Regions from separate parts of the Sporosarcina sp. P3 genome, predicted to be linked through region 4. Evidence: riboswitches for the same ligand, from Rfam matches in the RefSeq annotation. Region 4 holds a riboswitch; each other region holds the start of a gene.
The links. A riboswitch is a leader RNA that binds a small molecule or an ion and turns the genes downstream of it on or off. The one in region 4 is predicted to bind cobalamin.
Positions count from the first base shown of each region.

Region 1 (8,123 bases), on a different contig from region 4:
CGCCCGTTACGGTGCAAAAGGCAAAACGTATCGATATAAATGGTCCTATGGAGAATTGCAAAGTCCATTCGAACGTAATTTTGCTGTTCATTTAGGTAGATGGAATCCGGATATAGAACGAATGAAGGCAGGTGCTGCCTATTTAATCGGTACACATGACTTTACAAGTTTCTGTTCGGCGAAGACCGCTACTTCGAATAAAGTCCGCACGATCCGAAAACTAACACTTGAACGGCATCAGGACGAACTAGTTCTTGAAGTGGAAGGAGATGGATTTCTTTACAATATGGTTCGTACGATTGCTGGTGCTTTGTTAGCAGTCGGCATTGGTTGGGACGAGCCTGAAGATATCCAAAAAATACTCGAGGCGAAAGATCGCCAAAGAGCAGGGAAAACTGCGGCGGCACACGGTTTGTACTTACTAGAAGTCACATATTGAAGTCATGGCAACTAATCCTGGCGTATACATAAAAACGCTTGACTTTATTGGCAATAAAGGATAACATGATAAATGGTATTTCAATAACCCCACAAACAAGCCCCGGAAGTTTATTTGTGTTTAGGGATAGAGAAAACAGGGAACAGATTTGATATTTTAGGAGGAAATACAATATGCGCACAACATTCATGGCTAAAGGTCACGAAGTCGAACGTAAATGGCTAGTTGTCGACGCTGAAGGACAAACGCTTGGTCGTCTTGCTTCAGAAGTTGCAACTCTTTTACGCGGTAAACATAAACCAACGTTTACACCACATGTTGATACAGGCGATCACGTCATCATCATCAACGCTGAAAAAATCCAATTGACTGGTAACAAGTTGAAAGATAAAATGTACTACCGTCACTCTGGTTACACAGGTAGCATCAAGTCACGTACTGCTCTAGAAATGCGTACAAACTACCCTGTAAAAATGCTTGAACTTGCGATTAAAGGAATGCTTCCAAACGGTCCTCTAGGTCGTCAAACAATCAAGAAATTACACGTATTTGCTGGTCCAGAACATCAGCATGCAGCACAAAAACCAGAAGCTTTCGAGCTTCGCGGTTAATTAAGAGGAGGAAACCCACTTGGCACAAGTACAATATATCGGCACTGGCCGTCGTAAAAGTTCAGTAGCTCGTGTACGTCTAATTCCTGGCGAAGGCAAAATTGTCGTCAATAATCGTGACGTAGAAGACTACGTACCATTCGAAACACTTCGTGAAATCATTAAACAACCACTAGTTACAACGGAAACACTTGGAAGCTACGATATCCACGTTAACGTTCACGGTGGAGGTTACACAGGTCAAGCAGGCGCAATCCGTCACGGCGTTGCTCGTGCATTGCTTACTGTAGATCCTGATTTCCGTGCAGCACTTAAATCAGCAGGATTCCTAACACGTGATCCACGTATGAAGGAACGTAAAAAATATGGTCTTCGCGGCGCTCGTCGTGCACCTCAGTTCTCAAAACGTTAATATTGATTTCATATCAACCTTTACAACCTCTTTCCGAGTTTTTGGAAAGAGGTTTTTTAGAGTTTTAAATTTCTTCCCGTAATTAACACTGTAGTCTATCCTAATAGTTCATAACCCACTAATTCAAGTAGTGAGTAGTTTGTAAATGTATAGCTATGCTTGACTTTGACTGCGATATTCTAAAATGTAAAGATTTACTGAATGCCTCTAGCTTGCGATCATGGTTGCACTGAGGACGAGTTTTCTTGAGAATAGAAAACAAAGAAATTCAGAAAGAAGAGATAGTCTATCAGAAGGGTATAGAAAATAAACCAAAGTAGGTTTGTAGATTAGAAGATTATGTGTTATATTTATGAAAATTAAATAAACTAATTTAAATAAGTGCTCACATTGTGAGTTAAAAGGGAAACTAGTGAAATTCTAGTACAGCCCCCGCTACTGTAAATGCTGATGAAATTACAATACCACTGAGAAATTGGGAAGGTGTAAGAGTAAAGTGAAGCTTGAGTCAGGAAACCTGCTTATTTAAATGACACTTTACTTTTCGGTGGGAGAAGTATGGGCGGGACAATAATATTAATTGTTTTTTTTAGTATGACTTCTAATATACTTTCACGTGCCTACACTCCCCTGAAAAGGAGTGTAGGCATTTTTATTTGGAGGGAAATCATGAAAAAGGGAAAAATTTATGTCGTCGGCTTTGGTCCCGGTGCTACTGAACATATTACGGGACGGGCATTAGACGCACTGCAAGCAAGTGATTATATTATTGGTTATAAAACGTATGTAGAGCTGATTAAGCATTTGGTAACGGCGAAGTCTATTGTCAGCACAGGAATGACTGAAGAAGTTTCACGTGCACAAGATGCTGTTAAGAAAGCGGAGGCAGGCGGTATTGTCTCAGTAATTTCCAGTGGTGATTCAGGTGCGTATGGCATGGCTGGATTAGTGTATGAGGTGCTGGTCGAAAAGGGCTGGACTGAAGCAGAGGGAATTGATGTAGAAATCGTTCCAGGTATTTCAGCTATTAACTCATGTGCAAGCTTACTGGGTGCACCTGTTATGCATGATTCTTGTACGATCAGTTTGAGTGACCATCTGACACCATGGACTGTTATCGAAAAACGTATTGAAGCTGCCGGGATGGCGGATTTTGTCATTGCTTTATACAATCCAAAGAGCGGACGCCGGACGCGTCAAATTGTAGAAGCACAGAATATCTTACTAAAATATCGCTCCCCTGATACGCCTGTAGGCCTGGTGAAAAGTGCGTATCGTGAAAACCAGCGTATTGTCCTAACGACATTATCGGAAATGCTTGAGCATGATATTGGAATGCTGACGACTGTCATTATCGGTAACTCTTCCACTTTCTTTTATGATGGAAAGATTATTACACCGCGCGGTTACCAACGTAAATATACGTTGGGAGAAGGTAAACAAAGTTTAAAACCGCATCAGCGTTTGAAAAAGGAAGCAGAACCATGGGCGCTTGATCAGGAAACCGGAGAGGCGCGGTCAGGATATGAGGAAATCATAAGTAAGGTGCCCGAGCAGGCTCCTGTGCAAGAACCAGAGCCAAAAGAAAAGGTTCAGTCAATGGATATGGCATTAAAGGCTTTATCTATGGTTTCAGAAGAAGAAGTGGAAAACCCATTTTTGGTGAGGCAGCCGATCGAGAATATATTTGAATTTTCCGTTTCGCCTGGTGTTGCTAATAAAATGATCACAGCAGAACAGATGCTGGTTTTAGCTGAAGTCGTTGGTGAGAAAGGCACATTGGAATATACACCGGATCATCGTTTTATTGTAAAAGTTACAACAGATAATCCTGAAGCGATTGTTGAAAAACTTGAAAACGAACGCTTTACAGTCATGCCGGCAGGGGAAGTCTTAAAAGTTAAAGCGTGTGATTTTTGTTACGGAGAAAAGGCGGATTCTATCCCATATGCGGAAGAAATCGCAGCAAAGTTTGAAGGGATGAAGCTTCCAAAGCAGTTGCATGTCGGGTTCAATGGTTGCGGCATGGCATGTTATCGCCCTGTGTTTGACGACATTGGAATTGTTTACCGAAAGAAAAAGTTTGATTTATTTATTGGAGCGAAACCGGTTGGCCGTACTGCTCATGCTGCCCAGCCAATCGCTGAGGGAATTGAACCGGATAATTTAATCCCGTTGGTCACCAAAATTATAGAAGAATATGAACAAAATGCACACCCTAACGAACGTTTCTTTAAGTATTTTAAACGTGTTAAAAAAGTACTGAACTATGACTATTACGACATGAGCTGCAAGATTGAAGTAGAGCCGGCGCCTTGCGGGGATTAGGAGGAAGTTATGATTTTATTTTTAGCAGGTACCAGCGATGCAAGGGCCTTAGCCATTCATTTGCAGAGTCTCGGCCACTCCCTGATCGCCACAGTAGTAACCGATTCTGCTGCAGAAAGTTTAAAAGCAAATGATATCGCGTATCAGGTGGGCAGGTTAACGGCGGATGATATGGAGGAGCTGATTCGAAAGCATGAGATGACTTGTGTTGTGGATGCCAGTCATCCTTATGCGGAGGAAGCTTCGAAAACGGCTATGAAAGCGGCTAAGGCATGCGGTGTTCCATATATTCGCTATGAACGTCCGAAGGAAAAGTTTGTTTCTCCACTGATTACGGAAGTTGAAAGTTATGAAGAGGCCGCCAAGCTGGCTCAAACACATAAAGGAACGGTTATGTTGACTACGGGAAGTAAGACGCTGGAAGTGTTTGCGGACTATTTATTGCGTGATGAAATTCGCTTGATCTGCAGAATGCTCCCAAACATAGGGAACATGGAAAAGTGCGATAAGTTAGGAATCAAACAAAAGGATATTATCGCAATACAAGGACCGTTTTCTGAATCACTGAATAAGTCGTTATGCGAGCAATACGACGTGACGTTAATGATCACCAAGGAAAGCGGAAAAGTAGGATCTGTGGATGAGAAAATTACCGCCGCCTTGGAACTGGAAATACCAGTTATTTTGATTAAACGACCAAAGCTTCAATATGATAATTTTTGTACGTCTTTTGAAAAAGTTACCCAACTATTAGGAGGTTTAATACTTGAAAAATCCAAACATGAACTTTAATACGAAATTCACACCACTAACTGTAGATCCAGATAAAATTTATGATCACAGTTTCTCAATTATCAAAGAAGAGATGGGAGAACACCCATTTACAGATGAGCAGTGGATGGTAGTTCGGCGCGTAATTCACGCTTCAGCGGATTTTGAGTTAGGACGCAGCATGATTTTCACACCTGACGCACTCGAGGCGGGAATCCAATCAATTTTAGCAGGACGTCACGTAGTAGTAGACGTACAAATGATAGAGAGTGGTTCAGGCCGCAAACGATTCCAGAAGCATGGCAGCGACTTACATTGTTACATTGCGGATGAGGATGTCGCAAAGGAAGCGAAAGTTCAAGGTACAACACGTGCGATTATATCGATGCAAAAAGCAACTCGTTTGCACGAAGGCGGAATATATGCCATCGGTAATGCACCCACTGCATTGTTAGAGTTAATTCGTTTAATTAAAGAGGGGATCGCCAAACCGGATTTAATTATTGGGATGCCGGTGGGCTTTGTTTCGGCGGCCGAATCAAAAGAGGAACTGGCAGTCCTTGAAGGTATTCCGTTTATCACCAATATAGGGAGAAAGGGTGGCAGTACAGTGACAGTAGCTGCACTGAATGCCATTTCGATCATGGCAGATGAGCGCGCAAAGCAAACAAACTAAAAAAGACCCATCAAAAATGCGTCATGGCTACACTACAGGATCTTGTGCTACGGCAATGACCAAGGCAGCGTTACAAGGATTGGTGACGGGAAAAGTGCCGGAAGAAGTCACTATTTATTTACCTGTTGGCAAGTACGCCACATTCAAAGTGACGGCATTTGAAGTAGTAGATGGCGGTGTAATGTGCGAGACCATCAAAGATGCGGGCGATGATCCTGATGCGACACACAAAGCCCGGATTCAGAGTACTGTTTACTATTCAAAGGAAGAAGGTATCCATTTGGACGGAGGGATTGGCGTAGGACGGGTGACGAAACCGGGACTCCCCGTACCCGTCGGTCAAGCAGCCATTAACCCGGTACCACGTAAAATGATACTTGGGGTTGCACAAGAAGGATTCGAGCATTACCAATTGAAACGCGGAATAGATGTGGTGATTTCCGTACCTGATGGAGAAGAAATTGCTAAAAAAACATTGAATGGGCGTCTGGGTATTATTGGAGGAATTTCAATATTAGGAACCCGCGGGACAGTAGTGCCATTTTCGAGTTCTGCCTTCATGGCAAGTATTGCGCAGGCAATCAGTGTGGCAAAAGAAGCGGGCTGTGATCATGTGGTTATCACGACAGGCGGCCGCAGTGAAAAGTTTGCTTTGAAACAATATCCGCATTTACCGGAAGAAGCCTTCATAGAAATGGGCGATTTTATTGGTTTTACGCTTAAGAATATTGCGCGCAAGAAAATCGCCAAAGTTTCCCTGGTGGGAATGATGGGAAAGTTTTCAAAACTGGCACAGGGCGTAATGATGGTTCACTCAAAAAGCGCGCCGATCAACTTCGGATTTTTGGCGGAAATGGCAAATAGAGTAGGTGTCGATGAAAAAACTCAGGAGGAAATTCTGCAGGCCAACACTGCATCACAAGTTGGCGAAATACTTCAAGGAAACGATGCGTTCTTTGAAGCGCTGAGTAAAAACTGCTGCTACTATGCTCTAAATCATATGAACGCCGAGGTTGAAGTATCGACATCATTGTATGCAATGAATGGAGACTGTTTAGGAAAGGCTGAGAACATTGACAAATTGGATGAAAATGATTGGTATAGGGGATAATGGCGCGGCAGGATTGCTCCCTCAATATATAGAGTGGATCAATGAATGTGATGTGCTAGTAGGTGGAGAACGCCACCTTCAATTTTTCCCTTCATTTGAAAAAGAAAAGAAAGTAATTAAGGGCGGTTTGTCAGCATTAACAGCGGAATTAAAGGAAGAAACACGTAATACCGTTATTTTGGTGTCCGGTGATCCATTGTTTTATGGGCTGGGTGGCGTACTGTCAAAAAAACTGCAACTGGAGATCTATCCATATACAAGTTCGGTTCAACTGGCTTTTTCAAAAATGCAGGAAAGTTGGCAAGATGCGTACATTGTCAGCCTGCATGGCCGATCTATAAGAGGTTTTGCACAGAAAATAGACGGGCGTAAAAAAATAGCGATATTAACCGATGAAACGAACTCCCCACAAGCCATTGCGACGTATTTAAAACGCTTTGACATGATGGAGTACGATGCCTTTGTTGCCGAAAATCTGCAAGGAGAAAATGAACGCTGCCGTTTCCTCTCGCTAGATGAAATGGAACAAACTTCATTTTCCCCTTTAAATGTAGTGATCTTAAAGCAGCGCCATACAGTGGAACGTGCTTCTCTTGGTATTCCAGATGATGCATTTCTGCAGCGAAAACCGGATAAAGGCTTAATTACAAAAAGAGAAATTCGAACACTTTGTCTACAAGAGCTAAAACTTAAAGAAAACAGCGTGGTTTGGGACATTGGAACTTGCACAGGTTCTGTTGCGATTGAAGCAGCAAAAATAGCTCGGGACGGGGCAGTGTACGCCATTGAAAAAAATGAAGGTGACCTTGAAAACTGTTTGGAAAATCAATTGAAACATCGTACAGACTTTGTTGCGGTGCTGGGTAAAGCGCCGGAACGTCTGGAAGAATTCCCAGACCCCCATGCAATTTTCATTGGCGGTAATGGAGGGAATATGGAGCGGTTGTTGCAAACCTGTGTTTCGCGTCTGCAGCCGAATGGCCGACTTGTCATGAATATCGCCACGATAGAAAATCTGGCTGAAGCGATGAGACATTTAAAAGCGTTAGGCTGCGAAGTGTCCATATTGCAGGCACAACTCTCAAAGAGTAAACCGATTTTACATTTAACACGTTTTGAACCGTTGAACCCCATTTATATAGTGACAGCACAGAAAGGACAGAAATGATGACAATAGGAAAATTATACGGATTAGGTGTTGGACCAGGAGACCCTGAATTAATTACTGTAAAAGCATTTCGTAAATTACAAGAATGCCCGGTCATTGCGTACCCCAAAAAATTAAGAGGCAGCAAGTCTTATGCCCATCGTATCGTAGACGTTTATATTAATCCGGCTGAAAAAGAGATGCTCGGTATAGTCTTCCCCATGACCAAAGAAGAAGAAGTATTGCGTACTGCATGGGAAAAAGCAGCAGAAGAGATTTACCGTTACTTAGCAGATGGAAAAGATGTAGCGTTTGTGACGGAAGGGGACCCGATGCTGTTTAGTACATTCATTCACTTACTGGGAATAATGAAAACAAAGCATCCGGAAGTACCTATTGAAACAGTGGCCGGTATTTCGTCATTTAATGGTTCAGCGAATCGGTTAGGGATTGCATTAGCTGAAGGTGATGACCACGTGGCCATGATTCCTGCTACAGAAAATATGGAACAGATGCGTCAAGTTATTGAAAGTCACGATGCAATTGTTTTTATTAAAGTAGCCAAAGTACTGGATGAAATGTTGGATTTATTGGAGGAAATGAAATTACTAGAAAAAACGCATGTAGT
Region 1 is NZ_PDZE01000003.1:116,468-124,590, reverse strand. It holds gene truA (tRNA pseudouridine(38-40) synthase TruA) at 1-439, shown strand, start outside; gene rplM (50S ribosomal protein L13) at 613-1,050, shown strand; gene rpsI (30S ribosomal protein S9) at 1,070-1,462, shown strand; cobalamin riboswitch at 1,825-2,001, shown strand; gene cobJ (precorrin-3B C(17)-methyltransferase) at 2,132-3,790, shown strand; gene cobK (precorrin-6A reductase) at 3,800-4,582, shown strand; gene CSV61_RS04860 (precorrin-8X methylmutase) at 4,572-5,237, shown strand; gene CSV61_RS04855 (cobalt-precorrin-5B (C(1))-methyltransferase) at 5,254-6,348, shown strand; gene cbiE (precorrin-6y C5,15-methyltransferase (decarboxylating) subunit CbiE) at 6,323-7,516, shown strand; gene cobI (precorrin-2 C(20)-methyltransferase) at 7,516-8,123, shown strand, end outside.
Region 1: linked by a shared signal. The riboswitch ahead of cobJ (precorrin-3B C(17)-methyltransferase) and the one ahead of CSV61_RS08115 (ABC transporter substrate-binding protein) in region 4 are both predicted to bind cobalamin.

Region 2 (8,123 bases), on a different contig from region 4:
GTGCAGAAAGTTTCTAGAAAACTAGCCGATGAAAAATTTCATGCAGTGGCGGAGGAATTGGGGATTTCCGAAATTGCTGCCAAATACCCGAACGAAATTTCAGGTGGGCAAAAGCAAAGGACGTCTGCAGCACGAGCATTCATCCATGATCCGAGCATTATTTTTGCGGATGAACCGACAGGCGCTCTCGATTCAAAAGCGGCATCCGATTTGTTGAACAAACTAAGTGATCTCAATAGGAAGAGGAATGCTTCTATTGTCATGGTGACTCACGATCCTCTCGCCGCAAGTTTTAGTGAACGTGTGGTGTTCATCAAAGATGGACAAATCTACACGCAACTAAATAAAGGAGATCAGACGCGTAACGAATTCTTTACTGACATCATCAAAACGCAAGGTGTGTTGGGTGGTGTGCAACATGACGCTTAATCAACTGATTTTCCGCAATATCAAGAAAAACCTTAAACATTATTATGTGTATATCTTTGCCTTGGTTTTTAGCGTAGGTTTGTATTTTTCATTTGTCACGTTGCAATTCGATCCGGCATTGGACGATGCAACAGGAGGAGTGAAAGGTGCTGCAGCTATTAAATCAGGTTCAGTTTTTCTGATTGTGATCGTGTCTGTATTCTTGCTATATGCTAACAATCTATTCATTAAACGACGCAGTAAAGAGATTGGATTATTCCAATTGATCGGGATGACAAAAGGAACTGTTTTCCGTATTTTAAGTGTAGAGAATTTTGTATTATACGTAGGTTCTCTCGTTATCGGGCTATTCTTAGGATTTTCGATGTCACGATTACTCATGCTCATTTTATTTAAGGTCACTGGTGTAACGGATGTTGCAACCTTACGTTTCTCTTCAGAAGCTTTGGTTCGGACATTGATTGTGTTTGCGGCAATCTTCGTATTAATTTTGATCATGAATGCGCTATTCATTAAACGGCAAAGTATATTATCTTTGTTCCGTGTAACGACTGTGACGCAACAGCGGGTCAAAAAGATGACAGTATTCCAGGCGGTCATCGGTGTGTTGGGTATTCTACTCATTGTATTCGGCTATTATTTATCATCCCGATTGTTTAGTAGTGTGTTCCTTGGTGATCAGCTATTTCTGGTCATGATCATCATACTAGCTTCAGTAATCATGGGAACCTATTTGTTCTATAAAGGCTCGGTCAGCTTTATCTTTAATCTGATTCGTAAACATAAAGGGGGGTATCTGAACGTTAACGACGTGCTGTCTCTCTCTTCAATTATGTTTCGAATGAAATCAAATTCCTTTCTATTAATGATTATTACTTCATTATCTGCGCTATCCATAGCGTTACTGTCGTTAAGTTATATATCATACTACTCAGTAGAGAAGACCGTAGAGCGAACTATTCCGGCCGACTTCACTATTCCTGATACTACACGTGCAAAGGAATTTACACAGGCACTTGAAAGTAAAAATATTTCTTATACTGAGACAGCTGTTGATCTATTGACTACACCTGTGGATTTATTGAGAGTGCTATCTATTCCTGGTGGGGAGAGTCAAAATATGAGTTATACCGACACAGAAATGATTGTCATTAGTGATGAAGGATTGTCGGAAATAGATGTAGCAGAGAAGGAAGTACTCTTCATTAACTTCGATAGCTTGACGGAAAATTTCATGAAATTTCAAACAGACCAGCAAATCGTATTTCGAGGCAAAGAGCATATGTATGATCTAACACTGAAAGGGATAGAAAAAACAGCTGTCCTTCCAACGCGTGTGACCTATGCTTTCGTTGTCGCAGTGGTGGATGATCAAGTATTCGGGAAGATGAATAAAGATAAAGATCCGTCTATAACATCTGAATTTACAGAGTATCATGGAGTGGATATAGACAATGAAAATGATCTAGAAAAAGCAAATGAATTATTTAGTGTGTTGGGAATAAACGACTGGGCAGGACATGAATCGAAGTTTGAGGAAAGAACTGAACAAATGCAAGGTGCGGGCATGATCATGTTCATCGTGGGATTCCTCGGTCTCGCCTTCCTTATTACGTCTGGCTGTATACTATACTTTAAACAGATGGACGAAAGTGAAGATGAAAAATCGAACTACACTATTCTTCGTAAACTCGGCTTTACACAAACGGATTTACTTAAAGGGGTTCAACGAAAGCAGCTATTTAATTTCGGCATTCCATTGGTCGTCGGTCTTTTACACAGCTATTTTGCTGTGAAATCCGGCTGGTTCCTATTCGGTACGGAAATGTTAGCACCTACGATTATTGTGATGTTCATCTACACGGTACTATATTCTATATTTGGCTTGCTATCCGTATTGAACTATAAACGTGTAATCAAAGATTCTTTATAACCAAGTGATCCCCCTGACACATCTAAGTCAGGGGGATTTTACTATGAATTAGTTACTACCTACCAATTCAGTAACCACAATTTGATATGCTTTATCCAAATTAGCTAGTTGCACAATTTTTTCTGCAGTGTTATTCGCCTGATCTTCGAAAATCTGTTTTTTTATATCTTTTACTAGTAAAGAGAGGGGGGTGGAGTGAGTGCTCACTCGGTCCGACATCAGTGTATCTTTTAGTAAGTTTGTAAAGTCATCAATTGTTTGATTGTGCATGAATCATTCTCCTCATCGTGTGTGTATTGGTTCGTTGACATAAAAAAACATCCGTCCGGTAAATGCTTGGAAGGATGTTAAGTGGGAAGCCATGACGAAGTAAACGGTTCGGCAGGAAATACATCTACGTTGGATCGATAGAAACTGTATCGAAGCCACCTAATGAATGTCCTGATTCCGTTTTTTCGTACGTCGGCTTGTGTATGATTTTTCATAAGCCGCACTTGACACCTCCTATCCGCGTAGGGTATTGGTGTGTACTGATCTAGGCAGGTCTCCTGGCTCGTCTTCATCGTATAATCCACCTTCCCATTTCCCTTGCGGTAAAACAGTGGTAACGAATTATACTCCAACTCACAGTTGCGGGACAGCATCGGTTTTTCACCGATTTCCCTTTTAAGCGTTTAAGAAAAATAAACGCACCTATCTCTAACACGATATTCAGTTGCTCTTTCAGTATATCACGCTTATTTATGAAATGAACAAAAATAATGTTACACTGCTACTACAACACGGAATGACACTAATTCGACGGAACGCACCGCTTGGAATGTCGGTCTTACCGTCCCGTTCTATAGATCAATGTTTAGTGGATGAACGAATGTCGAGTAGCGCTCCTTTGATGTAAATACACACTAATAAATACGACAAGCTCAGAAGCAGGAATGGACAACCAAATACCATTTAATCCGAAAATGCGTGGTAAAATCATTAGGAAAATTAACATGACGATGATTTCACGTGACGCGGTGATCCAAGTAGCCATCCGTACATTGCCGACAGACTGATAATAGGTCATCATGACAAAGTTCGTACCTGTGAACAAATAAGCGAAGAAGAACAGGTTAATTCCAGTAGTAGCCAAATCTCTAACGGCTTGTGGGAAGTCTCCGAAAATCGATACGATAGGCCCTGCTGCGAATTGGCCGACAAGGAAAAACACAGCGCCCGCGATCATGACAGTAAGAGTGGCCTTTTTTACAGTTTCCTTCATCCGTGCTCGATTACCAGAGCCTTGATAATAACTGATCAGCGGCTGAATCGCGCCGCCCATTCCTAGGAATAGCATCAGCATAACACTGTGCACATAGTTCAAAATAGAGAACGCCGCAACGCCTTCCGTACCAGCCATCCGTTCGAATGCAATATTGTGCGTAATAGTAAAAAAAGAGATTCCCAACTCGGAAAGGAAGCTCGGAAAACCAATGAATAGAATAGCTAGGAATAGCTTTCTATTGAATCGTAAGCGAATTAGTTTTAAATTATTGTTTTTCTTAAAAAAGTGGGTGACTAGTACTAACATGCCCAAAAAGGAAGCGATAATTGTAGCACTTGCAGCACCGGCGACGCCATAATCTAGAATGAATAAAAACACATAATTCAAGATGATGTTCACGACGGACGTTACAATTAACCCGGCCATTGAAAGGTTCGGTGCTCCATCATTGCGCACGAAAATGCTAAACGTGTTTTCTACAGTAAAGATAAAACCAAACAGTAAAATCACAAATAAGTATTGTGATACATAAGGGAAAGTGGTCGTATTCGCTCCTAACGCATACGCTAGCGGATCTCTAAAAATAAAGGCGGTCAAGCCTATTATAGTGGTGAATAAGAAAATAGAGACGATCGCATGTGTGAAAATCGAACGAGCTTTTTGCACATCTTTGGCACCCATCGCCATAGAGTATTTCGTAGCGGCGCCTATACCAATCCACAAAGAAATAGCAAAAAAGATAGTATAAACGGGAGCCGAAATTCCGACTCCCGCTAATGCTTCTGCACCCAATCGATTACCGACCATAATGCCATCTGCCACAATGTTGATGGCCATTAGTAACATACCGACAGTTGACGGTATTAAATAACGTAAAAAGATACGTCCTACAGGCTCAGTATCCAATTGATTGAATTTGGGTGAAGAAGAACTCATTGCACAGGGCTCCTTTGTAGATCAAGTTCCATAATAAGACAAGGGAATTCACCCACATCATCAATTTTACCATTTAACCTAAAACCGAACTTTTCATATACATGCTGTGCGGCTTTATTACTTGGATAAATACTTAAAAAAATCTTGTCGCATTGATACTTTTCTTCCATTCTCGTAAGGAGAAGTTTAAGAAATCTGCTAGCATAACCTTTACCTTGGTGATGCTGATCTATCATAAAACGATCAAGCCATACGTTGCCATCCGCTTCACGACCGTGCATCGCATAACCGACTAATTCTTCTCCATCATATAAGCCAATGGACTTCCATTCTGGTTCAAATTGAGATTGTGCTAGTGAAAATGAATTGCTTTCAATAAAGTTCTTTTGGTTTTCATGTACGGATAAATAGGCAACTTCCTGCCAATTTTCATTCGTTACCTCACATGCGTGGAGGCTCATAATTCCATCTCGCTTTCGATTTATTGTAAAACAGTAAAACTTCTTTTGTTTTATTAGTTTATTTAGTCATCACGTTTCTTAATGAATCCGAACAATAGGATATCTACTATAGAATCTAATGCTTCGGTAACCGTCATGCGATTTTCATAGAAAAACTTTCGATCAAGTGTAGAGTTCGTTGCATCTATAATCAACTTCATAAGCAACTCTACGTTTTGATCTGCAATGATCCCTTCATGAATTCCTTGTTCAATTAATTCACGAAGTTCATCCCATTCATGGAGTGCAGCGTGCACTCGTTCCCATTGTGCGGGATGTGTTTTTCTCATTTGATCAAGTATTTGCCAGTTATAAAAGTCATTGTACTTCGGTATGACCGTAATGACTTTCTTAATCTTATCTACGAGATGTAGTTCCTCGTCCTTCATAATTATATCGGTTTTTTCGTCGAACTCTTGTAATGTTGAGTTAATCAACGCATCTAAAATTTCCGTTTTGGAAGAAAAGTGTTCGTATAATGTACGTTTGCTGATACCTAGTCTTTTGGCTAGATCATCCATTGTGAACTTCATACTTTTTTCATGAACTTCTTCGAGGAAAGCTTTCATAATCCGTGCCTTCATTTATCGTACTCCTATCCTTATATACAGAATGAAAACTAAAAAAACATATCCAGTTTTCACCGTTCTTATTTAGTATAAGTACTTTTACTATAAAAAGCAAAGACTGCTGCTTGAAAATAGTATTTAGTAATAGATAGGCTTAAAAATTCTGTGTACAGGCTAATTTAACTGTTTACGTAGGAGGGAGGGGATAGAAGAGAAATTGGTTGTAGCTGTTGCGGGTGCTCGTGGATATATTGGTAATAATTTATTGAAATAGCTAAGTAGAAAAGCAAATGTTATTGGTCTTTCACGTAATGAAGATCAGTGAGGGAACACGGAAGACGTAGAGTAGCGATCTTGAGATCTGTTTTCTTTGAAAGATGCCGAGAAAGGTTTGGCTGTCGCTGATATTGCGGTATATCTCGTTTATTCTATGCAGAAATTAGCGAAATTATCTCAAGGAACTTTTGAAGACATGGATGTTATTTTAATGGATAACTTTGCGCAGTCCGCCAAAAAACAGGAGGTTAAACAAATTGTCTATTATGTCACACAAGCCAATATGCACGCGTTTGTCGTGTCTGGTTGCTGTCGGCATTTTGCGCGAATCTTAGTGCTATTGAACGTGATCGCTTAGGCGTTGTTGCTTCTAATATGCGGTAATAAAGTTCGGACAGCAGTGTTACATTGCTAATCCGAACTTTTATATTCTAGGATAGATGAGCTTTACTAGCACTATACATTCAGGTGGTTTTCAAGTAAAAATTCGATGACAAGTTGTTGATGCAAGCCTCGCCAAAAAAATAACATACACGACTTTTTGTATACTGTGTAAACCATAGGAAGTATAGATCGAAAAGCAGCCGATATCGATCCGGCTGCTTAGCTCGTTATGCGTTTAAAGTTTGTTGCTTCGCTTCCGCAAGCTGCCCGCCTTCTTTTAAATACTTCTCTACACCTTCAGCTGCACGATATGCCAATGCACCAATGGTTGAAGTGGGATGATGGCCTCCGAATTGAGGGAACGCTGAACCGCCTACTACGAATAAGTTATCCATTTCCCACATTTGAAGATAGTTATTCACTGCGGACGTTTCGGGGTCGGCACCCATAATAATTCCGCCCGCATAATGACCACCTGAATAGATATGATCGAACTCTTCAGGCACTTCATCTTCATCGACGATATCAGCACCCATTTCTTTCATGATTTCACTACATTTTTCAATCCCGAATTTGGCCATATTCCGATCATGATCCGTGTAACGATTCGTAATACGTAATAAGGGATCTCCGTATTCATCTTTGTACGTGGGGTCTAAATCTACGTAATTATGCCACCATGACATAACAGCGGGTGTATACCATGCTACTAGCGAACGGTTCGCATAATGGACCGAATTCTTCTTAAACTCAGATCCCCATTTTGGCGTGCCACGTGGGACATGGTTTGATGAAATAGCTCCGTCGCCATATTGTCGTAATTCTATACCGCCACCATTTATGAAGTCTACATTAGAGTGATCAAAGTTATCACCTGCAAAGTCACTCATAGTACCACCAAGAGCACCTGCGCCCGCGTAGAGGTTGAACTTCTTCTTTTCAAAGAACCCTCTTGCTCCTAAGAATGTAATATTGAATTGTCCATTAAAATTACGTCCAATGGTTCCTTTGCGTGTTGTTGGATCATACTGCGTCCCGATTTCTGAAAGCATCAACAAGCGATTGTTGGTGAATGAAAATGCACCTAGTACGACAACGTCTGCTGGTTGTTCATATTCAATACCTGTTCGTGTATCAGTAAACATTACACCGGTTGCTTTACCGTTTTGATGCAGTACACGTCGTACTAAAGAATTGGTACGAATTTCGCAGTTTCCAGATTTTCGTGCTGTTGGAATAACAGTAGCCAATGGGTCTGATTTAGCCGTAAAATCACAGCCGTACATCGTACAATAAGAGCAGAACATACAAGCATTTAATTTTTCACCGTCGGGATTAGTGTAGGCTTGTGATAAGTTACCGGAAGCCACTTGGAATGGATGGTAACCCATTCTCTCTGCTGTTTCTTTAAACAATTTCACGGCAGGTGATGCAAGCATAGGAGGGTTAGGATAATCATTTGAACGCTTGTCGCCAAGCGGATCAGGCTCTCCTGAAATTCCAGCAGTTTTCTCCCATTTATCGTAATAAGGTTCCATTTCATCATACGTGATACCCCAGTCTTGAATCGTCATGCCTTCAGGAATTTTTTCTTTGCCATACCGTTCAATAGTCTTGGAACGTAATTCAAAGTCGATAGCTCTCCAGCGATATGTAGCACCTGCCCAGTGCACACTACCTCCACCTAAATCAGTCCCAGCCATCATTTCTGCTCTCGTGCGGACAGGAAGAGCGGTGTCTTCCATTTTCACTCGTGATGTAATGGTTTCAGGTGATAGATTTTGCATCATCTCGTAACGATTTGTATAACGTAATTCATCTTTAACACC
Region 2 is NZ_PDZE01000014.1:12,402-20,524, forward strand. It holds gene CSV61_RS14325 (ABC transporter ATP-binding protein) at 1-429, shown strand, start outside; gene CSV61_RS14330 (FtsX-like permease family protein) at 419-2,362, shown strand; gene CSV61_RS14335 (hypothetical protein) at 2,411-2,632, opposite strand; cobalamin riboswitch at 2,884-3,074, opposite strand; gene CSV61_RS14340 (MATE family efflux transporter) at 3,219-4,565, opposite strand; gene CSV61_RS14345 (GNAT family N-acetyltransferase) at 4,562-5,026, opposite strand; gene CSV61_RS14350 (TetR/AcrR family transcriptional regulator) at 5,089-5,649, opposite strand; gene CSV61_RS14355 (hypothetical protein) at 6,005-6,268, shown strand; gene CSV61_RS14360 (GMC family oxidoreductase) at 6,522-8,123, opposite strand, start outside.
Region 2: linked by a shared signal. The riboswitch ahead of CSV61_RS14335 (hypothetical protein) and the one ahead of CSV61_RS08115 (ABC transporter substrate-binding protein) in region 4 are both predicted to bind cobalamin.

Region 3 (8,123 bases), on a different contig from region 4:
TGAAGGCGCTGCAATGGTGATCATTACAGCCGGCGTCGCGCGGAAACCAGGTATGAGTCGTGATGATTTAGTTGCGACCAATGCGAAGATTATGCGTTCTGTTTCTGAACAAGTGAAGCGTTACGCACCAGACAGCGTGGTGTTGATTTTAAGTAACCCGGTAGATGCGATGACATATGTTTGCTATAAAACAACCGGTTTTCCTAAAAACCGCGTAATCGGTCAATCGGGTGTGCTGGATACTGCCCGTTTTAATACGTTCATCTCGGAAGAATTGAATATTTCCGTAGAAGATATTTCCGGCTTTGTCCTTGGTGGACATGGTGATGATATGGTTCCACTTGTGCGTTATTCTTACGCTGGAGGCATTCCATTGGATAAAATCATTTCGAATGAACGATTGGAAGCAATTGTGGAGCGTACTCGAAAAGGCGGCGGCGAGATCGTCTCGTTGTTAGGTAATGGTAGCGCGTATTACGCACCTGCGGCGGCTTTGGTGGAGATGGCGGAAGCAATTATAAAAGATAAGAAACGAATTATGCCATCTATCGCTTATTTAGAAGGCGAATATGGATATCAAAATATTTATTTAGGCGTTCCTACTGTTTTAGGTGGAAATGGGATCGAGAGTGTAATTGAACTCCCATTAACAGCGGAAGAACAAACAGCTCTCGATCATTCAGCTGACTCTGTCAAAGCAGTGATCGACATTTGCGAAAAGCAAATGTCTTAATCACTATTGATCTCTCTAAGTCGTAACGAGGACTTAGGGAGATATTTTTCTATAGAAAGAAGTATTTCGGAGTGCATTTCATTCATTGAATGATAGAGAAGTCATATGTTCATTTAAAAAATTCACAATAGTTAATAGAGAATTATAATTTCTTTATTTACTTATAATTTTATTTGTGATACAATAAACAGAATTAACTGAATTATGAAATATGCCTTTACTATATATAATCGGAAACATATAAAGAATGTTCTCTCCTATGACCTTTGAATGTAAGCGCTACCATTTTTTATAAAGGCAAAGGACATATTCTTTTATATCCCGACAAGGCATATACTAAGAAAAATACAAATCCAGGAGGTAATTTTAATGCAAAACAACCACTATCAAAACAATTCAACACTACCAGAGCAAAATGAGACGTTTTATTTGATCACAGGTTACTCAGAGAATGGTTTCATCCATGGGATTACGTGGGAAGAAGCGTATGTTCAAGGATTGGCGGAGTGCGGCTGTCTATGCGAACAACAACTAATGTAAGTAATGAAGAAAGCTCGATACAGGGTGCCTAGCAAAAACGATTGTGGATGGACTCACAGTAGTTTTGTGCATAGGTACCCTGTTAAGTTATGCCTTGCTTCTAAATAAAACAAACGCTACCACCCTCTATGTTATCCATGATAAAATGAATTCAATCAAATAAACGAGTTTGCACGATGCGTTGGTACCTATCAAGGTATAAAAGGGAATCCGTAAACCGGAGCTGTCCCCGCAACTGTACACACGGACGACCGTTAGAATTAGCCACTATGGAGACATGGGAAGGCACTAACGGAAGGATGAAGTGAAGCCAGGAGACCTGCCACGTTTCGTAATAGCAACACTTTCTTCGGGGGTTGAGGAGTGGGAGCAAAAAAGGTATCTGTCTCTATGTTTTTTGCGTGGAGTATATTCAAACTACCTGAATTTGTTTCCTCATTCACAACTATTGCAATCATCTTGCCGAAGAGGCGGAATGATTGTTTTTTGTTGTTTACGAAAGGAGACCGCAACATGAGAGTATATGAACAGACAAGAGAACATTTACATGAATATGCGTTGTTGCAGATATTGTATAAGCAAGCAGAACAACAACGTGGAAGACCCGTGTATTCAGGATTTCATCAAGTAGTAAGGAAATTGTTACAGGACGGGTTATACGGTCAATGGATTTATAACTATTCAGTAAGTGAAATCAAATGGCTTGGCTTACAGATTGTAGCGGAACGTGATCAACTGATTTCTTCTGAGCAGTTGCAGCAATATATGAATGAATTTGTCACGTCCGATTATGACGATAAAAGGTTAGGACTGCCTCAGGAAAGACTCATGCTCATAGCTATGGCCGCCATGCAAAATGAAACTGTCCAGCGCTTGCAAAAAGTACAGGAAGCATATTGGATACTGAGTCATGGCTATGTGACTTTGCCAGCTGAAATTATGTCCTTCTTCGGAAAGTCATTCTATCAGCGAAAGACGGGAGTTCGGCAATATGCTATGGATATTGCCGACAGTAGAATTGCATCATTTTTATCAAGTAAGGTAAAAGAAAAGCATATACGTATACCCGATTATTTTATGGAACAAGTAAAAGCATGCAGCTCTTGGAGTTTATTTGATGCTGAACAAGTAGAACGCACTTTTGGATGCCCACTTGGCAATTTTAACTTTGAGCGATTCTCTCGTGTCGCTGACGTTTCTTCTATTGCACATAAAAAGGTTTCTGCCATCGGTTTAATGAAGCGACTACTTGGAAGTGAGGGTGTTGTAGTGCATTTTCATAATCATGAACAACAAGAAAAGGCAGTGCTACATTCGTATATTCAATTACCACATGTTATGCGGGAAAAAGAATTGGTACGTACTTGTACCATACTTGTACGTTTGCTAAATGGCATTGAGAGTATATGGGGACGTACTATACAAATTGAAGTGGTAGGATGGGAAACCGCAATAGCTGACCAGCAAATTGGTTTACATTCAAAAAAGGCTACCCAGTTTATTGAAAGGGTAGCCCGAGAAATAAACTGCTACTTGGAGGCGGCATCCTGTCAAAGCGGAATGAAAACACCTCTACGTAAAGCAGCTACAGTCAAGCCTCGTTCGATAAACCAGGCAACCAAACAACAGCAAATCGCGATGATTGACCGAATAACTGCAGAACAGCGACATACTGATCGAGGTGGATCTGTCACGCTAGGAAAGTCTGCCACCATTGAAACAGCAGAACTGTTGCAACTACTTATAAAGGCATGGAGCGGTAGAATTCCAGAAGTCCGACTTATCTGAAACCTCTCTATTGTAGTGGAAACTAAAGTAACGTAAACTTAGTAGGAGTAGCAGTTTCCATTCGAGGTGAGACAAGTGTTTCAATTTGATACATTAGGACATGAAATGGTAACGGAATTATCGAATCTGATACGACAGCAAGTGATTTTAACGGATCGAAGAGGCTTTATTCAAGCGAGCACAGAACCAGCTCGAATCAACCAGTTCCATGAAGGAGCACTGCTAAGCATGCGTCAGAAAATGGTGCTTCGCATGGGGGATGACGAAGTAGGGCGTCTACATGGGGTCCGTAGGGGAATCGTCTTGCCGATTATCATTGCAGATGAACCGATTGCCGTACTAGGCGTAACGGGCGATCCAGACGATATTCACCCGCAGGCACAGCTGATTTTACGCGTAGCAGAACTGTTCATTCAAGATTCCATGAAACGAAAGCAGAAGGATGAAAAAGTGCGTGATGTGGAGTTTTTCGTCTTTGACTGGCTGACAGGAAAGAAGAAAGATGAACGGTTTATGGAGCGGGGGGTTCTGCTCGGAATCGACGTTACACTCTATCGTCAAGTGGTGGTACTAGAAGTACTGGATTTATTGGAACAGTTTACAGTCGAAGAGATAGAGACATTTGCGTCGATTCAAAACATCCATCCTTCCATGAAGATGATCCGCTGGGCACAAAATAAAATTTTATTATTATTACCTGAAATGAATCAGCAAACAGTAAAAAACGAGTTAGAGTTCTTATTGCTTCATATAAAACGGCGCAAGAAAGTACGGGTGGTCGCAGGTATAGGAGCATCCACACATTATTTCGACTTAGCTAAATCATTTGCGCAAGCAGAACGAGCTGTTCATGCTACAAAGGAATCGGGTGATATTGTCTTTGAGCATGAACTGCGTCTGGAAATTGTATTGCAGAGTATTCCCGATGTAGTAAAGCAGGAATTTTTAAAGCGCACAGTTGCACCACTGAAGGATCATCAAGACTTGCTGGATAATTTGACGGTATGGTTTGAAGAAGACCAGTCAATGCAAAATACCGCGCAGCGTCTGCATATCCACAAAAATACATGGTCTTATCGTCTGCAAAAGGTCGAGCAGTTAACAGGATTATCTGTGTCCAGTACGCATGATGTCTTTCTACTATACTTGGCTTTGCGTTTAATGGAAGAGCAGTCGTTTAGTAAGGAATAAGTGGTAAATTGCTTCGCTTCCGATAGGGGAATCGAAGCTTTTCTTATTGGATTGGGCAACAGGTTATTTTTTTCAGTTTTATGTCTTATTCATGGTAGGATTAATCTGTGTCTCATCCCAAGGGTGTCAGGAGGATTGTTTTGAACAGAATCAGAAACATTACAACATGGCAGTGGATCTTGTTTTTGATCGTAGCAATTTGCTGTCTCGGTTCCATTGCCTTTGTCAATCAAAATCATTCATTCTATGACCGACCGATCGCTAAGGTGATCGATACAACAATAAAGGAAGAAACTAGCGTAACCGATATGCATGGCAATGAAGATACGCTATTTGTCCAGCAGATCGTAGCTAGGATTATGAACGGCGAAGAAAAAGGGCAAGATGTCCAGTTGGTCAATGAGTATTCCTCTTCTGGTGCGTACGATCAGCAGTACCATATAGGAAATGAAGTATTTATTTCCATTGATTCCAAAGTTGGAGAGCAACTAGCAGGCAGTATTACAGACGTAAAACGTGATAAATACGTACTAGTCGTTGCGTGGATATTCGTCTTTACACTACTAATTGTCGGGCATAAGCAAGGGCTATTAGCGATAGTAGGTTTTGTGTTGAATGTCTTGGTACTATCATTCGCTTTAGATATTTATGTGAAATATTACGAGGTCAGTTTACTTGTAGTTTGCGGATTTTGTATCCTGTTATTCACCACCATTTCACTCCTGCTCGTTAGTGGCCGCACTGAAAAAACGTATGCGGCAATTGTAGCTACGCTTGTCGCAACAGTCATATCTCTTTCCATTACATCTCTGGTCATATGGATTACATCGGGGAACGGGCTGCGTTACGAGGAAATGCAGTTTTTGACGCGTCCTTATCATACCATCTTTATGGTAGGGCTATTTATCGGATCGCTCGGTGCAATCATGGATGTGGCCATTACGATGTCGTCTTCGATGTTTGCATTATATGAAAGAGATCACACGATATCTGTTAAAGCGCTGAGAGCATCTGGCCTAGATATTGGCAAAGACATTATGGGGACTATTACAAGCATTCTATTTTTTGCTTACATCAGTGGATCCATCCCTATGTTGATCCTTTATTTGAAAAATGCTTCTCCCGTAGGCTTTGCGCTTTCAATGAATTTGTCGTTGGAATTAGCACGTGCGTTAGCTGGTGGAATTGGAATTGTTTTGACAATCCCCATTGGACTTTATACAGCGATCTTCTTCATTGAACGAAAGAGGGCGAGAATATGAATGTACTTGTATGGCTCGCGGTTATTTTACTTGTATTGATGATCTGGGTAGGTGGAAAAAGTGGAGCGAGATCATTTATTTCTCTGTTTTTTAACTTTGGCGTCGTCTTCTTTACGATGTTTTTTATGTTGGATGCAAATGCCAATCCTATTCTAATTACATTTATCGCCTGTATCGTTATTGGATGCATCAGCTTGTTTTATATTAATGAAGTGAACAGTAAAACGGTACTCGCATTTATCGCAACGATGATTACCATCAGTTTATTGTTGTTTTTCATTGTGTTAGTATCCCAAAAGCTCATGATTCAAGGATTTGGGGAAGAGGAAGAAGAGGCAATCGCAGGTATGTCTCTCTATATTGGTGTGGACTTTGTAAAAATCGGTGCTTCCGTCATTATCATGAGTACGATTGGGGCGATCATGGACGTCGCTATATCGATCGCTACGACCATGCATGAAGTATTTAAGCATACGCCTGGCTTAAGTAAGAAGGAATTGTTCAAGTCAGGTGTCAGCATTGGGCGGGATATTTTAGGAACCGATACGAATACCTTATTCTTCGCATTCTTTGGAGGGTATTTGGCATTGCTTATTTGGTTTAAGGATTTGCATTACTCTATTGGAGATATTGTCAATTCAAAAATATTCAGTTCAGAAATGATTTTGATACTGTGCGCAGGACTTGGCATAGCGCTAGTTATACCGATTGCTTCTTGGATTAATGCATATTACTTAGTAAGAGCTAGAGAAAAGTTAAATAAAGTACAAAAAGAGGAGCGATGAATTGCTCCTCTTTTTGCTTTGTGTAATGTGAATAGGACATTTTACAGTAGAAACTAGACATTGACACAAAAAACAGAGAAGTTTCTCTAGATATTATTGTACTATATTCTATATGAATTAAATTATTAGACTATTAGAATTATATACACTAATCAAAAGTTATGAATAGATACTTTATTTTTATTTGTATACTCAGTATCAGTATGACTTTTGAAAGAAAACAGGGGGAATAAGAAATGAAAATGAAGAAAAAAAGTGTATTAGGGGCAATTGGTTTATCTGCCATGCTATTGTTGGCAGCTTGCTCGTCAGACAAAGAAGAAACAACAGATAGTTCTGGCGAGTCAGAAGGAAAATCATATGATCTGAAAATGTCTGTCACGGTGAATGACTCATCAACTTGGTACCAGGCGGCAGACAAGTTAGCACAGGACTTAAAAGAACAAACGGATGGCCGGATCAATATTGAAGTATTCCCGAATGAACAACTATCAAATGGTGACCAAGGAAAAGGTGTAGAGCTTCTGACAAAAGGTCAGACCGACTTGAGTCTTCACTCGACAATCATCTATTCTATTTTGGATGATCGCTTCGGGGTAGCAAGTGCGCCATTCCTATTCAAAGACAAAGACGGCGTAGACAAAGTGTTTGATGGTGCGGGTGGAGAAGCGCTCGCAGAAATTCTTAACGAAAAGAACGTAGAATTGCTTGGATTTGGAGAGAATGGTTTCCGCCAGATTACGAACAGCAAAAAAGAAATCAAATCGCCAGCAGATATGCAAGGTTTGAAAATACGTATTCCTGGCATCACGATGTATACAGACTTGTATCGTGCACTAGGTGCAGACCCAACGACAATGGCATTCTCTGAAGTTTTCACATCTCTTCAGCAAGGTACGATTGACGGTCAAGAAAACCCGATTGATGTTATTCACTCTTCTAAGTTGAATGAAGTACAAGACTACTTAACGACATGGAACTATTCCTATGACCCACTCGTATTAGGCATCAATAAAAAGTTGTTTGATTCCATGAGTGCAGAAGATCAGGAGCTTGTGAAGAAGCTAGGTAAAGAAGCAGCAGAGTATCAAGTGGAAATGGCGCGTGAAAAGGAAGAGAAACAAATCGGTGAATTGAAGGATGCGGGGATGCAGTTCTACGCACCAACAGAAGAGGAATTAGCAGAGTTTACAGAGGCGGTACAACCGGTGTATGAAAAGTATGAAGATATTTGGGGCAAGGATCTACTAGACAAGTTCCAAGACCAATAAGAACTGGAGGGTGGATGTATGGGAAAGATATTCAATAGAGTAGAAGAATGGATTGTCGTCATTGTACTGTCCATCATGTCCACCATTGCATTCGTTAATGTGCTATCCAGAGGATTTGCCAATTATTCATTTTCTTTCACTGAAGAAATCACAGTCAATTTGTTTGTCATGTTAACATTTGTCGGAACAGCCATTGGTGTGCGTAAATACGCTCACCTTGGCTTTACGCTGATTTATGACAAGGGTAACCTGTTGCTGAAGAATATAATTACGATTTTGGTTGGATTGATGATGATGTTATTGTTTTTTATTCTCTTATATTTTGGTTTGAAGATGGTGCAATATCAGATGGACATGGGACAGAAGACACCTTCTCTTGGTTGGCCGCAATGGTGGTTTTCGATGTCGATGCCTATCGGTGCGTTGTTTTGTTTAATTCGCTCCATTCAAGTAACAATTGTTGAGTTTCGACAGCAAAACGGGAAGGGAGAACAGCCGATATGACAGCAATTATTTTATTCAGCGTGTTTTTTATTTTAGTCATGCTTCGAAT
Region 3 is NZ_PDZE01000003.1:260,820-268,942, reverse strand. It holds gene mdh (malate dehydrogenase) at 1-733, shown strand, start outside; gene CSV61_RS16705 (hypothetical protein) at 1,103-1,273, shown strand; cobalamin riboswitch at 1,439-1,613, shown strand; gene CSV61_RS05605 (ribonucleotide reductase N-terminal alpha domain-containing protein) at 1,787-3,061, shown strand; gene CSV61_RS05600 (CdaR family transcriptional regulator) at 3,137-4,252, shown strand; gene CSV61_RS05595 (YibE/F family protein) at 4,387-5,514, shown strand; gene CSV61_RS05590 (YibE/F family protein) at 5,511-6,299, shown strand; gene CSV61_RS05585 (DctP family TRAP transporter solute-binding subunit) at 6,536-7,570, shown strand; gene CSV61_RS05580 (TRAP transporter small permease) at 7,589-8,074, shown strand; gene CSV61_RS05575 (TRAP transporter large permease) at 8,071-8,123, shown strand, end outside.
Region 3: linked by a shared signal. The riboswitch ahead of CSV61_RS05605 (ribonucleotide reductase N-terminal alpha domain-containing protein) and the one ahead of CSV61_RS08115 (ABC transporter substrate-binding protein) in region 4 are both predicted to bind cobalamin.

Region 4 (8,123 bases):
TCCGACACCTGCTGTCACTGCCACGACAATCGAGCCAAATGGTCCTTCGTATTCTTCCACTTCAACGTGCTCCGGACTAACCGCCGTCATCATCGCAACTGTATCTGTCAAATGATAGCCTAGCGCACGTAAGTATTCCGTATTCTCGCGTTGTACGTCATCGATCATATAATCTGCACGTACACCTCGATTGACGAATGTCCGGTACCAACCAAGCCCCGCATTATGGACCGCTGAAGAAATGGTCTTCAGTGGTTGGTTGGATTGCAACAATACGTGATCTTCACGAATCTTTACGTCTGCTTTCTTCACACTAAACAGCTCCACCTTTTCTTGCAAGTTCGGCAATAGCGTCATTTGAGGTTTCGGCATTTCAGGGTGAGGCTGCGTTTTGACGCGTGCGTCGTACACATGATGAATTTCTTGTTCCAGTACGACGTCTTGCGGCACACCAATTGATGCTACTTCCCCGTTCTTCAGCAGCAATAAGCGATCACAATAGAGTGCGGCCAAATTGATGTCGTGAAATACTGAGATGACCGTGATCCCCTTCTGTCTCGCTTGATTGCGGATCGTATCGAGCAATTGTTGCTGATGCGCGATGTCTAGATGGTTTGTCGGTTCATCCAATAATAAAATAGGTGCTTGCTGGGCGAGTGCTTGGGCAACGAATACACGTTGTTGCTCACCGCCAGATAATAATTCAATAGCGGTATTTTCATATCGCGTGACGCCTGTATAGTTCATCGCTTCTTGCACTGCTTGCTCGTCTAGCTCCGACCAACTCGAAAAAATCCCCGACTGATACGGATAGCGACCGAGAGCGACAGTGTCTTTGACGCTATGAGAAAACGCATGGGCATGAAGCTGTGGCAAGACGGCTACTTGCTGCGCAAATTGCTTTTGAGTATAGGCGCCCGAAGGTTTACCGGCAATCATGACCTTACCGCTTTGTTTCGGCAAAATTCCCGAGATGATTTTCAATAACGTGGATTTTCCGCTACCATTCGGCCCTAATATTCCAAGAACTTCTCCTTTTTCCACGTGGAACGACACATTTCGCACAATCGGTTCTTTGCCGTAGCCCCCCGAAAGATTGTCCACTTGCAACATCTTCACATCGCCCCTTTTCTACGTTGTTTGTAAAAGATATAAGCAAACACCGGAGCGCCAATGAATGCTGTAATGACACCGACCGGTAATTCAGCCGGTGAAATGATCGTTCGTGCCACGAGATCGCAAATGATCAATAAGGAAGCACCGTTACATAGTGATAACGGCAGAACATGACGGTGATCGGACCCCCATAGCATGCGCGTCATATGAGGGACCACTAGACCGACAAAGCCGATGGTCCCAGACACTGCAACAGCAGAACCCGTTAAGACCGAACCACCTAGCAAAATCATCAATTTACGCTGTTTGACATTGACCCCGAGATGATGTGCGCGTTCTTCACCGAATAATAAAGCGTTCAACTCACGGCGATTGAGCCACAGCATGAAGGAACCGATGATGAAAAACGGCAGTACCATCAGAATATAATTCCAACCGCGCATCGATACGCTACCAAGCAGCCACCCAACGATCTGACGGAGTTCTTCTTGCGTTAACGCGATCATCAGCGACAGCACGGAGCCAAGAAATGAACCGAAAATAATACCTGTTAAAATAATCGTTTCCATTTTCATTGACCGATCGACCATTCGAGCGAAACCGATTACTAGAAACATCGTCACGGCGGCACCGATCATACTAAATACAGGTAAGGTGAATGCGCCCAGAACCGGTAGTGAAATACCAAAAAAGAGTGTGATCACGGCGCCGACAGAGGCACCGGATGACACTCCGAGGGTGTAAGGATCAGCTAATGGGTTTTTCAATAGCCCTTGGAAAGCGGCTCCTGAAATAGCTAGTGATGCACCGACGATTCCCGCCAGCAACACACGGGGCATGCGGATCTTCCACAGTATATTACTTGCGGTCGCATCCGATTGATTCCATAGCGTCTCTATTGGTATTTTCACTGTACCGATCGATACGCCGAGCCAGATGGCCACAAGCAATGTGGCCATCGACACGACATAGGCGAGGGCGGTTTTATTCACCGAATACCTCTGGATAGACTGCTTTTGCAAACAATTCTAATCCGTCAGCTAAACGTGGACCCGTACGGCTTGTGATGTTTTCATCCAGTTGAATAACTTGATCTTCTTTGATCGCAGTAACCGTATCAAATCCGTCACGCGTTTTAATATTTTCTATGACATTCGGAACATAACTATACATAGCCAAAATTACATCCGGATTTTCATCTACAATCGTTTCAGGGCTGATCATGATCCAGCCTTCTTCTGTCACGATGTTTTCAGCGTGGATCATATCTAGGAATTGCTGTGGGAATGTCCCTTTTCCTGGCGTATAAATTTCAGGCGCATCGGAGTTTTCAACAGACACACGTTTCTTGTCCGTAATGTCTGCTGCTTTCTTTTTGATATCTGCCACTTTTGCTTTCATATCTTCGACGATTTGATTGGCTTCTACATTTTTGTCCATGACTTCACCAATCAGTTCAATCACTTCATATGTCTCGTCGAATGACCCTGCATTCTGCACGACGATTACAGGGATGCCTGCTTCGCGAATTTGATTCAATCCTTCTTCACTTGAACCCATCATCATTTCACTTGCGAACACTGCTTCCGGCTCCAATGAAATGACTTTTTCCACGTTAACCGTAAAGTCCCCTACTGTATCAAGCTCCGTTACTTCTTCAGGGTAGTCATCGTTTTCTGTTACCGCGATCACTTGATCTCCTGCATCAATTCCGAATAAAATTTCTGTATTGCTCGGAATTAATGAAATGACAGTTTCCGGCGCTTGTTCAAATGTCATTTCTTCGCCAGTGGCATCCGTCAAGGTGTAGGGATAGCTCGTTGCATCCGTTGATTCTTGTTCCGTGTTCGCTTCTTCGCCAGCTTGATTTTCATCTGCCGGTGTTTCTTCTTTTTCACTGTCGCTTCCGCATGCCGCGAGTAGTAGTACTGCAAGCATTGCCGTTAGCATCAGTTGCCAAAACTTCTTCATGTGTGTTCCTCCTCTAATATGTGTGTTTCATTACGCAAGTCGCAGACATAAAAAAAACCTTCAAAAGTTCGAAGGATGAGGTAGGATGAAGTCAGCGCGTGACTTCTTCCACTGTACCTATCCTCGTAGGTTGCTGCGGAACTTCATTTTCTAAAAAGGCAGGTGACCTGGCTTGTGCATGGCACATACAGTGGCGGGACCGCATCGGATTTGAACCGATTTCGCTTTTCATCTCAAGTTTTGAGAACCTTTTCAGAAGATATGTAATTATGCTTTATTATAGCGATAATAGTCTTGGTTGTACAGGGTAAGGCGGAGATTGAGGAGCGTTTGGGAATAAGGCTCCAGTAAGGAAGCGCATTCCCGGTGGCCTGCGGTGAGCGTCCGCCTGAAACGCAGCGTAACAGTATCTTCTTTTTCCTCTCCACTTTACAAAGACATAAAAAAAGCCAAGCAGGAAATCCGCCTGGCCATGTTCGATATATTACATTCTTTCAGGTGCTTCCACGCCAACCAATTTCAACGCGTTCGCAATCGTCGTTTTTGTTGCTGTAATCAAAGCTAAACGTGCTTCGGAAAGGTCTTTGTTTTCCGGATCCAGCACTTTATTAGCATTGTAGAAACTATGGAATGTAGCTGCTAGTTCTTGGATATATGTCGTCACGCGGTGCGGTGCGCGCATGCGAGCCGAGTCGCTGATTAGTTTCGGGAAATCTCCGAGTTTCTTCAATAGCTCTAGCTCTTTTTCGTCTTGCAATAGCGTGACGTGTTCTGTTGATGCTTCTACGTTTTGCTCTTTTGCCTGACGTAAGATCGAGCAAATACGTGCGTGCGCGTATTGTGCGTAGTAGACAGGGTTTTCATTGGATTTGGATACCGCCAAATCTAAATCGAAGTCCATTTGTGCATCGCCTGAGCGCATCGCAAAGAAGTAACGTACAGCGTCTAAGCCTACTTCTTCCACCAATTCACGTAGTGTGACTGCTTTTCCCGTGCGTTTGCTCATCTTGAATTTTTCTCCGTCTTTATAAAGCTGAACCATTTGTGCCACTTCTACTTCGAGTGTATCGCGGTCATAGCCAAGTGCCTGAATTGCCGCTTTCATACGCGGAATATATCCGTGGTGGTCTGCTCCCCAAATATTGATGAGTTTATCGAATCCGCGGCTTAGCTTGTCTTGGTGATACGCGATATCCGGTGTTAAGTATGTGAATGAACCGTCTTGCTTGATCAGTACACGGTCTTTGTCGTCGCCAAATGTAGTGGAGCGGAACCAAGTGGCACCATCTTCTTCATAGACATGGCCGTTTTCACGAAGTTTAGTAAGTGCGACTTCGATCTTGCCGTTGTTATATAGAGAGGTTTCCGAGAACCAGTTATCGAAATGAACGCGGAAGTCCGCTAAGTCTTTCTTCAGTTTATCCAGTTCGATATTCAATCCGTGCTCACGGAAAAATGCAAGCCGCTCTTCTTCTGGTACATGGACATATTTGTCACCGTATTGTTCGACGAGATCTTTTGCGATCGCGATGATATCCGCACCACGATAGCCGTCTTCTGGCATTTCTTTTTCTAAGCCAAGTGCTTCAAAATACCGAACGTCGATAGATAATGCTAAGTTGTTTATTTGATTACCAGCATCGTTAATATAGTATTCGCGCGCTACGTTATAGCCTGCTTTGTCGAGAATATTACATAGTGAATCTCCAAGTGATGCTCCGCGTGCGTGCCCTAAGTGCAAGTCGCCTGTTGGGTTGGCTGATACGAATTCCACTTGAATTTTCTGTTGTTGTCCACTGTCGGAACGACCGTAGTCAACTCCTTGGTCAAGAACGGATTTCACGATATCCCCGAGACTGTCTGTTTTCAAGCGAATATTGAGGAAGCCGGGTCCAGCGATTTCAATGGTATCAATTGCTGTGCTCGTCGTGTCGAGGTGCTCCAAAATACTTTCCGCAATCGCCCGTGGTGGCTTTTTTGCTAGTTTCGTCAACTGCATAGCGATATTCGCCGCATAGTCGCCGTTTTCTTTACTTCTTGGTGATTCCAGTTTGATTTCTGGAATTTCTGTTCCTTCGACTAGTTGTGCTTTTTCAATTGCTTCGTGCAATGCTACTTTTATTTCATGTTGAATCTGCTCTACTGCATTCATTGTGTTACCTCCGAGTAGGTTATTGTCAAATGATATTTTCCTAATAAACTTTCGTCTGAATGTAAGTCGTACGCTACCGTAAAGCGTCCAGGTACCCACTCCAGTTGTTTGGTATAAACGGCTAAATCCATAACGGCAGGGCCATTACCGTATGTACCGAAACGCGTATCATCCTGTCTGAACGGCAATCGCATCTGAACGCCGCCCTTACGCATGATGAAGGCATCATCGGCATGTAATTTCACCGTTGTTCGGACCGGCGGCATTCCTTCTGTTCGTTCTTCAAACAATAAGTAGGCCTGTCCTTTTTTCTCAATGAGTTCTCCAGTCGCCTGCATCGTATGCGTTTCCGCTTGCTGGTCTGGATGTTGAATAACGGAACGGAGCTGAACTTCCATTTTTGGCGCTTCCATTCGTTCACCGCCTTATGTAAATAGATTCACTCATTATACACTTCTTCTGGCGGTAGTTTCAATGTTACACGTCTAAACTTTTCCTACGAACCGTTTAATCCGTTCACAACCGTCCCATACTGTCAAAAGATACTGAATGGAACGGGATGTGATATGTAGTGAAACGTACCGATTATATAAAATCTACAAATCGTAAAAAATGGAAAAAGATCGCACTATCTCTGTCGATCACGTCTATAGCCGCGATTCTAACTGTCTTAATCGCTCTTCGAATATATGCTCAAGTACTTGGTGCCCCTTCATTGAGCGTACCAAAGGCTTCATTGTTCCTCGATCATAGCGGACATCAGATCGGGGATCATTTTTCACAACATCGACGTTATTGGATGAAGCTGTCCGATATGTCCCCTTTTCTTTCGGATGCCTTCGTTGCAACGGAAGATAAGAAATTTTATTCGCATAATGGATTTGATTACAAACGGATCGCGGGTGCAATTCTGAAAGATGTCAAAACGATGAGTAAAGCACAAGGAGCGAGTACGATTACCATGCAATATGCGCGGAATTTATATTTGACGCACGAAAAGTCATGGACACGGAAACTGCATGAGGCACTCTTTGCCTATCGACTGGAAATTTTCTATGACAAGGATACGATTTTGGAAGGTTATTTAAATACCGTCTACTTCGGCCATGGAATGTATGGAGTGGAAGCAGCGAGTCGATTTTATTTCTCCAAGGCAGCAAAAGATCTGACTTTAGAAGAAGCGGCTACGATTGCGGCGATCGCAAAAGGCCCTTCGATTTATTCGCCACTTGATCATCCCGAAAATTCACGTGATCGTCAATTGCTCGTACTGAATCAAATGGAGCTCTATGACTATATTTCTACTGAACAAAAAGAACGCGCAATAGAAGAGGAAATTGTACTCAAGACTGATAGTTGGAAAGATATGAAGCAAGTGGCACCTTATTTTTTGGATGCTGCGTGGCAACAAGCAGAAGACATCCTCGCTTCGAAAGGTCGAGCACCCGCGGAAGGTGGTTGGCAAATCCGAACGACGTTGAATCAACAGCACCAGCAAGCAGCGGAACAAGCAATTAAACAAGCGATGCCTGAAAATGATTTGCAAATAGGATTCATTTCAATGGCCGCAGACACAGGCTTTGTTACATCCATGATAGGTGGTGTGGATTTTGGCGAAAGCTCCTTCAACCGTGTGACTCAAGCGAAACGTCAGCCAGGATCTGCGATGAAGCCGATCCTTTATGCAGCCGCACTGGAAAAAGGCATGAATCCTTTAACGTTCATGACGGCTGAAAAAACGCTGTTTACGTATGATGACGGACGTTCGACATATGAGCCAAGCAATATTAACGATGAGTTTGCGGCGAAGCCGATTTCATTGGCACAGGCAATTGCGATTTCGGATAATATTTATGCAGTCAAAACGCTTGAGCAAGTTGGTTACAAGCCCTACACGAAAATGGCGCAACGACTCGGAATCGACGTCACGTTTCCCGAATCCCCTGCAGTTGCTCTCGGCACTTCCGATGTGACGTTGTTCGAGATGACGACAGCGTATAATCGGATTGCATCAAAAGGGAAACAAGTCGAACCCCAAATGATTCTATCGATTACGGATGCGAACGGGAAACTGGTCTATGAGCATTCTTCGAAGAAACCAAAGCAAGCGATGTCGGAACAAGACGCATTTGTGTTGACGCATTTGATGACAGGGATGTTCGACCCCGTCTTTAATGATTATTTAACCTCTACGGGTCTATCCATGCGACCTAAACAAACACGGCCTTATGCGGCGAAGTCCGGAACAACGATAACAGATCAGTATTTGATTGGATTCTCGCCCACATTAACAGCGGGAATTTGGACGGGGTTCGACCGTGGCAAGCAACTCGAGAATTTGGAAGATAAATCTGTCTCGAAAAAAGTGTGGATTGATTTTATGGAAGCGGCGCATGAAGGTACAGCACCGCAACCATTCGTCCCCCCTTCCGGCGTGCAAGGTGTCATTGTAGACATCGAAACTGGCGGAATTGCTGTCAATGAATGTGCGAAGCAACGATTGATCTATGTGAAGGATAAAGATGTACCGAAGAAGTTATGTACGGATCGCTCGTTGAGAGAACAGCATTCGGGGGAAGAGGAAAATTCTAAAATGGAGTTATTCCCGTTTTCATTTTTTGAGTGATTTTGGGTGGAGTGGGTTTGGCTTGTTGGCTTGGGATTGAGCGGTTGGCTGGTGAGATTGAGCGGTTGACTGGTGAGATTGAGCGGTTGGCGTGGATGTTTGAGCGGGTTTACGCTTGTATAGAGCGGATAGCTGGTAGCTATGAGCGGGTGGTTGCTTTGATTGAGCGGGTAGCGCTTGCGATTGAGCGTACGGCAAAGTATGAGCGATTAGCCGGCAGGATTGAGCGGGTAGCGTGGATGTTTGAGCAGGTTTACG
Region 4 is NZ_PDZE01000005.1:110,663-118,785, reverse strand. It holds gene CSV61_RS08125 (adenosylcobinamide amidohydrolase) at 1-1,113, opposite strand, end outside; gene CSV61_RS08120 (FecCD family ABC transporter permease) at 1,116-2,108, opposite strand; gene CSV61_RS08115 (ABC transporter substrate-binding protein) at 2,101-3,087, opposite strand; cobalamin riboswitch at 3,228-3,354, opposite strand; gene argS (arginine--tRNA ligase) at 3,572-5,239, opposite strand; gene CSV61_RS08105 (YwiB family protein) at 5,236-5,652, opposite strand; gene CSV61_RS08100 (transglycosylase domain-containing protein) at 5,811-7,865, shown strand; gene CSV61_RS08095 (hypothetical protein) at 7,883-8,123, shown strand, end outside.